Pyxidicoccus xibeiensis: one gene and its partners. Each later gene encodes a partner of the first gene's protein in a complex. Links are inferred from orthologs where the notes say so. Each region holds a gene or a part of one and is shown on either strand. Other genes may lie near its edges.

Region 1 (3,148 bases):
GCGTCCGTCAGGCCCTCGGCCATCTTCTCCAGGCCCTTGAAGTTGACGGGGCCGTGCTTCTCCAGCGCCGCCTCGAAGCGGGGGCCGCTGGCGCCGGCGTTGGCGAAGTCCGCGGAGTTCGCCTGGCGCGTGAAGGCCGCCATCAGCAGCACCAGCAGGAACGTGCCGATGAGGAAGGCGAAGTCGCCGATGCGGTTGGTGATGAAGGCCTTGCGCCCCGCCCAGGCCTTGGCCGGGTCCGTGTACCAGAAGCCGATGAGCAGGTAGCTGGCCATGCCCACGCCCTCCCAGCCCACGAACAGCAGGACGAGGTTGTCGGCCAGCACCAGCGTCAGCATCGCCGCGACGAACAGGTTGAGGTACGCGAAGTACCGCCAGTACCCGTCGTCGTGCTCCATGTAGCTGGTGGAGTACAGGTGGATGAGGAAGCCCACGCCGGTGATGACCAGCAGCAGGATGCCGGACAGGTGGTCCACCGCCAGCCCGAAGTTCACCCGGAAGTCGCCCGCGGCGAACCACGTGCCGTAGTCATACGACAGGGCGTACTTGACGTAGTCCGCTTCGATTCCGAACGGGTTCTTGTAGAAGGCCAGCAGGCGTCGCACGCCCCCGACCTCGGCCGTGTGGCTGGTGGCCCAGAAGGCCAGCACGCTCAGCACGAAGGCGCCGCCCACCGCCGCGCAGGCGATGAGGTGCACGTTGGCGCGGCCCAGCATCCGGCCGAACACGCCGCAGATGAACGCGCCCAGCAGCGGCAGCGCGATGATGAGCCACAGCGAGGGCTCCATCAGCTCGGGCGGGACGGGCGCCGTCTGGAGGAAATTGGCGAGGGTCGCGAGGGTCATGAGAGAGAGGGCTCCTGGCGGCGTCAGTGCTTCATCGTCCGGATGTCTTCCACCAGGACGCTGCCCCGACTGCGGAACACGGCGATGACGATGGCCAGGCCGATGGCCGCCTCGGCCGCCGCCACCGCGATGACGAAGAAGGCGGAGACGTGGCCGACGCTGTCACCGCGCATGCGGGCGAACGCCAGGAACGTCAGGTTCGCCGCGTTGAGCATCAGCTCCACGCACATGAAGACGACCAGTGCGTTGCGCCGCACGAGGACGCCGAACATGCCCATGCAGAACAGCGCGGCGGCAAGCAGGAGGTAGTAGGTGATGGGAACCATGGGCCGATTCGGGGCCTCGCGGGCGGCTACCGTGTGGGCCGCCATCTAGCACAGAAAGTTGTCGGGGGACGGCGATCAGATTCGCGACTTGGCCACCACGACCGCGCCCACCATGGCCACCAGCAGCAGCAGGCTCACCGCTTCGAAGGGAAACAACCACTGGGTGAAGATGGCCTGCCCCAGGTTGCCCATGGTGCCGAAGGTGGCCTGCGCCTCCGTGCTCATGGGCGCGACCTCGCCGGGCACCTTCGACAGGATGATGGCCAGCACGGCCAGCAGTCCCACCGTCGCCCCGCCGCCGGCGATGCGCGCCAGCGTGGGCCGGCCCCGCGTGGGGGACTCGCCCAGGTTGAGCAGCATGATGACGAAGAGGAAGAGCACCATGATGGCGCCCGCGTACACGAGCACCTGCAGCACGGCCACGGTGTGCGCCCACAGCAGCACGTAGATGCCGGCCAGGAAGAAGAACGTGGACACCAGCGCCATGGCCGAGTTGATGGGGCTGCGCGCGAAGATGACCATGCCGGCCGACAGCAGCGTCAGGAGCGCGAACGCCCCGAAGAGGATGAGCTCGATGTTCAAGACCAGTCTCCGAACGAACCCCAGGGCTTGTCGCCGAACGGGCAGCGGTGCTCGCGGATGTGCGCCTCGAACTCGTCCCGGAACCGCATGAGGAACGAGTGCGTGGGCAGCGCCGCCGCGTCACCGAGCGCGCAGATGGTGTTGCCCAGGCCAATGGGCGGGTAGGGGGCAATCGACGAGGCCACGTTGGACAGCATGTCCACGTCGCCCGGCTCGCCGCGGCCCTCTTCAATCTTGCGCAGAAGGCGCGTCTGCCAGGGCGTGCCCTCGCGGCACGGCGTGCACTGGCCGCAGGACTCTTCCGCGTAGAAGCGCGCCACGCGCCACAGGCTGCGCACCATGCAGGTGGCGTCGTCCATGACGATGACGCCGCCGGAGCCCGCCATGGTCTGCTTCACCTTGAGGGCCTCGAACTCCATGGCCACGTCCAGCTCGTCCGCGCCCAGCACCGGCGCCGAGGAGCCGCCCGGAATCACGGCCTTCACCTTGCGGCCCGCCGGCATGCCCCGGCCGTACTGGTCGTCGTAGATGAGCTCGGCGAGGGTGGTGAACATCGACACCTCGTACACCCCCGGCCGGTTCACCGTGCCGGAGAGGCACACGAGGCGGGTGCCACCGGACTTGTCCGTGCCCAGCTTCGCGTAGGCGTCCGAGCCCTTCTGGAACACGGCGGGGACGCTGGCGAGCGTCTCCACGTTGTTCACCACCGTGGGGCAGCCGAACAGGCCCACCACCGCGGGGAAGGGCGGCTTGAGGCGGGGCCAGCCCTTCTTGCCCTCCAGGCTCTCCAGCAGCGCCGTCTCCTCGCCGCAGATGTACGCGCCCGCGCCCCGCACCAGGTAGCAGTTGAGCTCGAAGTCCCTGCCCAGCAGCGTCTTGCCGAAGATGCCGGCCTTGTAGGCCTCGTCGATGGCCGCCTGGGTGCGCTCCGCCTGGAACTTGAACTCGCCGCGCAGGTACACGTAGCAGGTGTGCACGCCCAGCGCGTACGACGCGATGGCGATGCCCTCCAGCATCATGTGCGGGTCGTCGCTGAGGATGTAGCGGTCCTTGAAGGTGCCCGGCTCGGACTCGTCGCCGTTGACCGCGAGGTACTTGGGCTTGGGGCTGTCCTTGGGGACGAAGCTCCACTTGAGGCCCGTGGGGAAGCCGGCGCCGCCGCGACCGCGGAGGTTCGACTTCTTCACCTCGTCGATGATGGCGGCCGGCTGCATCTCCAGCGCCTTCTTCAGCGCCTCGTAGCCGCCCCGCTTGCGGTAGCTGTCCAGGGTCCAGGACTGCGGCTTGCCCCAGGCCGCCGAGATGATCGGTTCAATCGCCTTTGCCGTAGAGGCCATGATGGTGACGTCCTGACAGAGAAGGGGTGGAGGATCAGCTCAGCTTGGCGAGGATGGC
Region 2 (2,989 bases), on another replicon or contig:
ACGGGCCCGTGAGGAGAACGGATCTACTTGAGGAACTTCGTGACCTGGATGGGGCCCTGCTGGGTGACGACCGTCTGGCCGTGGCCGCCCGTCTGGGCGCCCGGCGTCGCCTTGCCGTGGCCGCCGTGGCCGTGGCCCGCGCCGATGTTGCCGTGCTGCGGCAGCTTCAGCTCCACCAGGCCCTCGCCCACGCGGGTGTGGGCCTCCTTGTGCGAGTGGTGCGGCTCCTCGGAGCCGTCGCGCTTGTTCCACGGGTCCGACGGGTGGGACACCGCCGGCCCCTTCAGCAGCTTGGGGATGTCGTACACGAAGTTCTGCCGCGTGTACTCCGGCGGGGTGTGCGTGTACGTGTCCATGCGGATGGCGTCCTTGGGGCACGCATCCACGCACAGGCCGCAGACGATGCAGCGCAGCTCGTCGATGACGAACTGGGTGGGGTACTTCTCGATGACGCGCGACTCACCCTCGGCCGTCGTCTCCTCGTACTCGCCCGCCTCGATGTAGATGCACTGCGCCGGGCAGATGGTGGCGCACATGTAGCAGGCCACGCAGCGCGGCTTGCCATCCTCGCGCGGCACCAGCCGGTGCAGGCCGCGGTAGCCCTCGGGGTAGATGGGCTTCTCCTCGGGGTACTGCACCGTCGTCATCAGGCTGGTGCCGGTGCGGTCCTCCACGCGCACGTTGGTGTCGCGGGTACCGAAGAGGTTGCGGAAGAAGTGCTTCGTGGTGACGGCCAGGCCGCGCAGCAGCTCCGGCACGTAGGCCCGCTCACGGATGTCGGTGCGCGGGTCCTGGGTTACCTTGAGGGCCATGATGGTGTTCTCGATTCCCGGAAGGGCGGGGCCGCCGGTGGAAGTCTAGTGCGTGGAGGCCGGGGCCGCGCCATGCGCCGGAAGCCCGTGGGCCCCATGCGCGCCGGCGGGCAGCCCGTGCCCGTGGGAGTCGTGACCGTGGCCGTGAGCGCCGCCGTGGGCCCCATGCGCACCGCCCTCCGCCGGCTCCTTCTGCGTCAGCGTCAGCACCACCACGAACGCAATCTCCAGCATGCCGAGGATGGCCAGCGCCCGCAGCGACGGGTCCCACAGCACCAGCGCGCCGCTGACGAAGATGTTCACCAGCGCCATGGGCAGGAGGATCTTCCAGCCCAGCGACTGGATCTGGTCATACCGGAAGCGGGGGAACGTCCAGCGGATGAGCAGCTGCACCCAGATGAGGAAGACGACCTTCAGCCAGAACACCGTGCCGAAGATGGCGCCCAGCAGCCAGCCGTGCTCCTGGAAGATGGCCTGGCTGGCCAGCCACTCGCCGCCGAAGGGCAGGTGGTGACCGCCGAAGAAGAGCGCCGTCGTCACGCCGGCCAGCACCACCACTTCCACGAACTCGGAGATCATGAAGAGGCCGAACTTCATGCCGGAGTACTCGACGAAGTAGCCGATGATCTCCGACTCGCCCTCGGGCAGATCGAACGGGGCGCGCTTGGTCTCCGCGAAGGACGCGGCGAAGAAGCCGAGGAAGCCAATCGGCTGGAGGATGAAGCCCCACGCCGGCAGGCCGAAGTCGAAGGCCCCGTCGGTGCGCCACAGGTACTGCGCCTGGCCGGAGCCGTTGCCGGCGAGGGCGTTGCCCAGGTCACCGACGATGGCGGGCAGCTGCACGGAGGAGAAGGCGATGAACAGGCCCACCAGCGACAGGCCCAGCGCCACCTCGTACGAAATCATCTGCGACGTGGCGCGCACGCCGCCCAGCAGGGCGAACTTGTTGTTGGAGGCCCAGCCCGCCAGCGCCGTGCCGTAGACGGCGAGCGAGGCGATGGCGAGCACGTACAGCATGCCGAAGTCCGGCGTGGCCACCACCATGTCCACCATGTGCCCGAAGACGGGCACGGACGGACCGGCCGGCACCACCGCGAACAGCGCGAACACCGGCGCGAAGGCGAGGATGGGGCCCAGGTTGAACATGAACCGGTTGGCCGTCCCCGGGATGAAGTCCTCCTTCGTCAGCATCTTGAGGACGTCGGTGAGGATGTGCGGCAGGCCACCCAGCGCGCGGTTCTTCAGGCCGGGCAGGCCGATGCGCGCGCGGTTGGGACCCACGCGGTCCTGGATGAACGCGCTCCACTTGCGCTCCGCCATCGTCAGCAACGTGGCGATGATCATCACGAAGACGAGCACGAGGAAGAGGATGTTGGTCAGCCGGCTGGCGCCGGTGAACCAGTGCTCCTCCACCAGGCCGCCCACGAGGTACGCCGTCGCCATGCCACCGAAGATGGCGACGACGATGGTGAACATGGCGAGGAGGATGGTCAGTACGCGGCTCATGGCTAGATACCCCTCACCCGGGGCGTACCGAACTCACGGTACCCCGGAGGACGCCCGTCGGAGGCGGAAGGCAGCGGATTGATGCCCGGCTTCTCCCGGTCCGGCGGAGAGGCCTTGTCCCAGTTGAACTCGGCGAACGCGGCCACCTTGCCGGCCAGCTCGCGCCACACGTCCCGCGCGGAACCCCAGGCGGCCTCGCCGCCCAGCTCGCGCGTCAGCTCCGCGGCCCACTTCCAGTTGGGGACCACGTCGCCCTTGGGCGGGTACGCCTTGCGGAAGCGCTGGATGAGGCCGTCCACCTGGACGAAGGAGCCCTCGTCCTCGACGTGCACGGAGGCGGGCAGCAGCACCGTGGCCTGCGCCGTCACCGGAGACTCGGTGAACGCGTGCGCCACGAACACCTCGAGCCTGCCCGCGGCCTGCGCGAAGGCCTCCGCGTCACCCGGCACCTCGGTGCCCAGCGCGTACAGCGCCTTCACCCGGCCCGCGCCCAGCGCGGCGGTGAGCGACTCGAAGGACTCCAGCTTCAGCCCCAGCCCCTGGGCAATCAGCTCCAGGCCCTTGCGGTTGGGGTTCTTGTCCGCCGTCATCAGGTAGTGGTCCGCGGCGCCCTGCGGCCGGCCGCCCACGTACACCGTGGTGACGCCCAGCGTGGCCTTCGCGAAGGTGAG
Region 3 (3,114 bases), on another replicon or contig:
TGCTGCAGGTCCTGGTTGAGGCCGACAATCGCGTCCGCCACGCCCTTGGACTCGGTGCGGATGTCGTTGATGCCGGCCACCACCTGCGCCACCACCGCCATGGCCTCGGCCACGGCCTCGTGGGTGCGCCGCGCGCTGGACTCCACCACCTCCGTGGAGCTGGAGATCTGCTCCGCCGTGCGGCTCAGCTCCTCGAACGTGGCGGCAATCTGCTGCGCGTACGCCGCCTGCTGGCTGATGACGTGCTCCTGGTCCGCGGACGCGACGAGCAGCCCGCGCGAAGCACCGCCCAGCTGGTCCGTGCGCGACACCAGCTCCATCACCGTGGTGCGCAGCGTGCCGAGCATCTGGTTGAAGGACTGCGCCATCAGGCGCACCTCACCCGTGGCGGACACGTCCAGCTCCGCGCGCGACATGTCCCCGCGCGACACGTCCTGGACCACCTCCGTCACCCGCGACACGGGCTCGACGATGGAGCGGCTGATGAACATCGCCAGCAGCAGGCCCACGCCCAGCGCCGCCGTCAGCGCCGCCAGCGCCATCCCATCCAGGTCCACCAGCGACGCCACCGCCTCCTCCACCCCGAAGCCCGCGACGTAGGTGTGGCCACCGCTGGCGCAGCGCACCCGCACCTCCCGCTCGGGCGCTCGCGACGTCTCACAGCCCTCCAGGGGCCGCGCGGGCCGCGCCCTCACGTCGTCGGGGATGGGCCCGCGGGCGTGCACCACGGCGCCCTCCGGGCCCAGCAGGCCCTGGTAGTGCACGGTGAAGCCCCGGCCCCCCTCGGCCCCGTTGGCGAGGTCCAGCTGGGACAGCACCCCGTCCGCGCGCGAGCGGGCCTCCGTGGTGCCGTCCACGGCGAGCACCGCGGGGTGCTGGGCCACGAGCGTTCCCACCACGCGCACCCGCTTCTCCAGGAGCCCCAGCGTGACCTCCCGCTGCCGCTCCGGGAAGTACAGGCCGCAGAAGAAGACCACCGCCAGGCAGGGCACGAGCACCGCGATGGCCACCTGCATCCGCAAGCTGAGCCGGCCCCACATGCCTGTCTTCTCCCGGGAAGTGCTGATCCACGCCGGCCGCGGCGCGCCCACCGACGGTAGGCGCCCCGTCGAGGAGCGTCAAACGTGTCCCCCGACGGGAGACCGCCCGGCCGGCCAGGCGCCGGCAGGCAGGCACGGTGGGCCTCATGGCGGCGCCACAAGCCCTGCTTTTCGCCGTCATCTCAAGGGGTTGGAGCGCTGCCCCGGGGGAGTTTCCCTTTGACATGGCGCGGCCGGTGTCATTAGGTTCCGCGCGCGATGACTCCCACTCCACTCTCGCCCTATCTGCCGCTGGCGGTCGTCCTGCTGCTGGCCGGCGGCATGGCGATGCTCATTCCCCAGATCACCACCCGCCTGGGGCCCCGGCGTCCGAGCGCCATCAAGTCCACCAGCTTCGAGGCCGGCTCCGAGTCGACCGGCCCGGCACGTCAGCGCTTCGCGGTGAAGTTCTACGTGGTGGCGCTGTTGTTCATCGTGTTCGACGTCGAAGCGGTGTTCCTGTACCCCTGGGCGGTGAACTTCCAGGCGCTCGGCTGGTTCGGGTACGTGGAGATGCTGGTTTTCGCGTCCACGCTCGTCGTCGGGCTTATCTACATCTGGAAGAAGGGCGCCCTGGACTGGGAGAGCTGAGACACCATGGCTGACGCTGACATTGCTCCTGTTTTGACGACCCGCCGCGACGAGGCCATGGGCTTCTTCCAGCGGATGGTGTCGAAGGGCCTGGGTTGGGCCCGCAAGTACTCGCTGTTCACCTATCCGTACGCCACCGCATGCTGCGGCATGGAGTACATGTCCGTGGCGGCGAGCCGTCACGACATCTCGCGCTTCGGCGCCGAGTTCCCCCGCTTCTCGCCCCGGCAGGCAGATCTGCTGATGGTGGTGGGCACCATCAACCTGAAGCAGGCGCCCATCCTCAAGCGCGTGTACGAGCAGATGGCCGAGCCCAAGTGGGTGGTGGCCTTCGGCGTGTGCGCGTCGTCGGGTGGCTTCTACGACAACTACGCGGTGCTCCAGGGCATCGACCGCATCATCCCCGTGGACGTCTACATCCCCGGCTGCCCGCCGCGTCCGGAGCAGGTGCTGGACGGCCTGATGCTGCTCCAGGACAAGATTGGCAACCAGGTGCACCGCATCGCGGACCGCGAGCAGCCCAACGCCACGGCCGCCCGGCACGACCTGCTGCTGTCCATGGGCAAGTAACGAGTCACGCGCCCCACGCGCGGTACCTCAGGGCCCCGCCCGCCTCCCCTCGTCAGAGCGGAGGCGCCGGGGCCCTGGCTTTTCCAGCCGCCGCCTACCAGCGGTGGTACGCGGGGTGGCCCGGCTTCACCGCGACGAAGGTGCCCCGGCAGGTGGCCGTCACCTTGCCGCCGGCGGTGAGCGTGCCCTCGATGATGGCGCGGTCGCCCTGGATTTCCACCGGCTTCGCCTCCAGGTGCACCGGCCCCGTCATGGGCGTGGGGCGCTTGAGGGAGATGGAGTAGTCGGCGGTGACGGTGCACGGCGGCGAGTCCGCGCCCTGCGCCTTCATCAGGTGGAAGGCGGCCGTCCAGTTGCAGTGGCAGTCCAGCAGCGCGCCGATGATGCCGCCGTTGAGGACGCCGGGAAACGCCTGGTGGTGCTCGGAGGGCGTCCAGTCCGCGACGACGAGGTCACCCTCCGCGCGGCTGCGGATGCGCAGGCCCTGCGGGTTGGCCGGACCGCAGCCGAAGCAGCTGTTGTGGGGTGCGTAGCGTTCCTGAAGGCTGGGACTGTCTGGGGTCGTCGACATGGCCCGCCACCTTACGCCAGCGGCCCTCCGCCGTGCGGCCCAGGACACCGTCCAGCCACGCCTCCAGCGCGTGGGCGTCCGCGCCTTCACAGTCGCCCTCGCAGGTACGCAACACACTGCCGTCCGCGCGGGGCCGGTCCACCCACCAGCGCCGCCCGTCGAAGGCGCCCTGGTCCTTCTCGCGAACAATCGCCGCGTGGGCCGCGTCGCCCAGCTCCACCACGCCGTCCGGGCGGATGCGGTACGCGTCGAAGGCGCGCGGCGCGCCGGGCCAGTGTCCCGGGTCGAACACCTCCGGCAGCA

Evidence for each region.
Region 2: the proteins of LXT23_RS43640 (region 1) and LXT23_RS27700 are in contact, whole or in part, in a cryo-EM structure (PDB 7NYH), measured with the Escherichia coli proteins. The link is inferred for Pyxidicoccus xibeiensis from one-to-one orthologs.
Region 3: the proteins of LXT23_RS43640 (region 1) and LXT23_RS27660 are in contact, whole or in part, in a cryo-EM structure (PDB 7NYH), measured with the Escherichia coli proteins. The link is inferred for Pyxidicoccus xibeiensis from one-to-one orthologs.

The regions. Positions count from the first base shown.
Region 1 is NZ_JAJVKV010000018.1:111,153-114,300, forward strand. The notes cover bases 1-2,999. They hold LXT23_RS43640 (NADH-quinone oxidoreductase subunit J family protein), read right to left. Parts: upstream 1,754-2,999; coding sequence 1,247-1,753; downstream 1-1,246. Other genes in these bases: nuoL (NADH-quinone oxidoreductase subunit L), read right to left, coding at 1-845; nuoK (NADH-quinone oxidoreductase subunit NuoK), read right to left, coding at 869-1,171; nuoF (NADH-quinone oxidoreductase subunit NuoF), read right to left, coding at 1,750-2,999. Also shown: more of nuoF, read right to left, coding at 3,000-3,090; LXT23_RS43650 (NADH-quinone oxidoreductase subunit NuoE family protein), read right to left, coding at 3,125-3,148. UniProt on the Escherichia coli protein: NDH-1 shuttles electrons from NADH, via FMN and iron-sulfur (Fe-S) centers, to quinones in the respiratory chain. The immediate electron acceptor for the enzyme in this species is believed to be ubiquinone.
Region 2 is NZ_JAJVKV010000006.1:228,251-231,239, reverse strand. The notes cover bases 89-2,928. They hold LXT23_RS27700 (complex I subunit 1/NuoH family protein), read right to left. Parts: upstream 2,319-2,928; coding sequence 858-2,318; downstream 89-857. Other genes in these bases: LXT23_RS27695 (2Fe-2S iron-sulfur cluster-binding protein), read right to left, coding at 2,321-2,928; LXT23_RS27705 (NuoI/complex I 23 kDa subunit family protein), read right to left, coding at 89-812. In the rest of the region: more of LXT23_RS27705, read right to left, coding at 24-88; more of LXT23_RS27695, read right to left, coding at 2,929-2,989. UniProt on the Escherichia coli protein: NDH-1 shuttles electrons from NADH, via FMN and iron-sulfur (Fe-S) centers, to quinones in the respiratory chain. The immediate electron acceptor for the enzyme in this species is believed to be ubiquinone.
Region 3 is NZ_JAJVKV010000006.1:218,792-221,905, forward strand. What follows is about bases 20-2,984. They hold LXT23_RS27660 (NADH-quinone oxidoreductase subunit A), read left to right. Parts: upstream 20-1,298; coding sequence 1,299-1,670; downstream 1,671-2,984. Other genes in these bases: LXT23_RS27655 (methyl-accepting chemotaxis protein), read right to left, coding at 20-1,040; LXT23_RS27665 (NADH-quinone oxidoreductase subunit B), read left to right, coding at 1,677-2,240; LXT23_RS27670 (PaaI family thioesterase), read right to left, coding at 2,335-2,811; LXT23_RS27675 (sulfatase-like hydrolase/transferase), read right to left, coding at 2,693-2,984. In the rest of the region: more of LXT23_RS27655, read right to left, coding at 1-19; more of LXT23_RS27675, read right to left, coding at 2,985-3,114. UniProt on the Escherichia coli protein: NDH-1 shuttles electrons from NADH, via FMN and iron-sulfur (Fe-S) centers, to quinones in the respiratory chain. The immediate electron acceptor for the enzyme in this species is believed to be ubiquinone.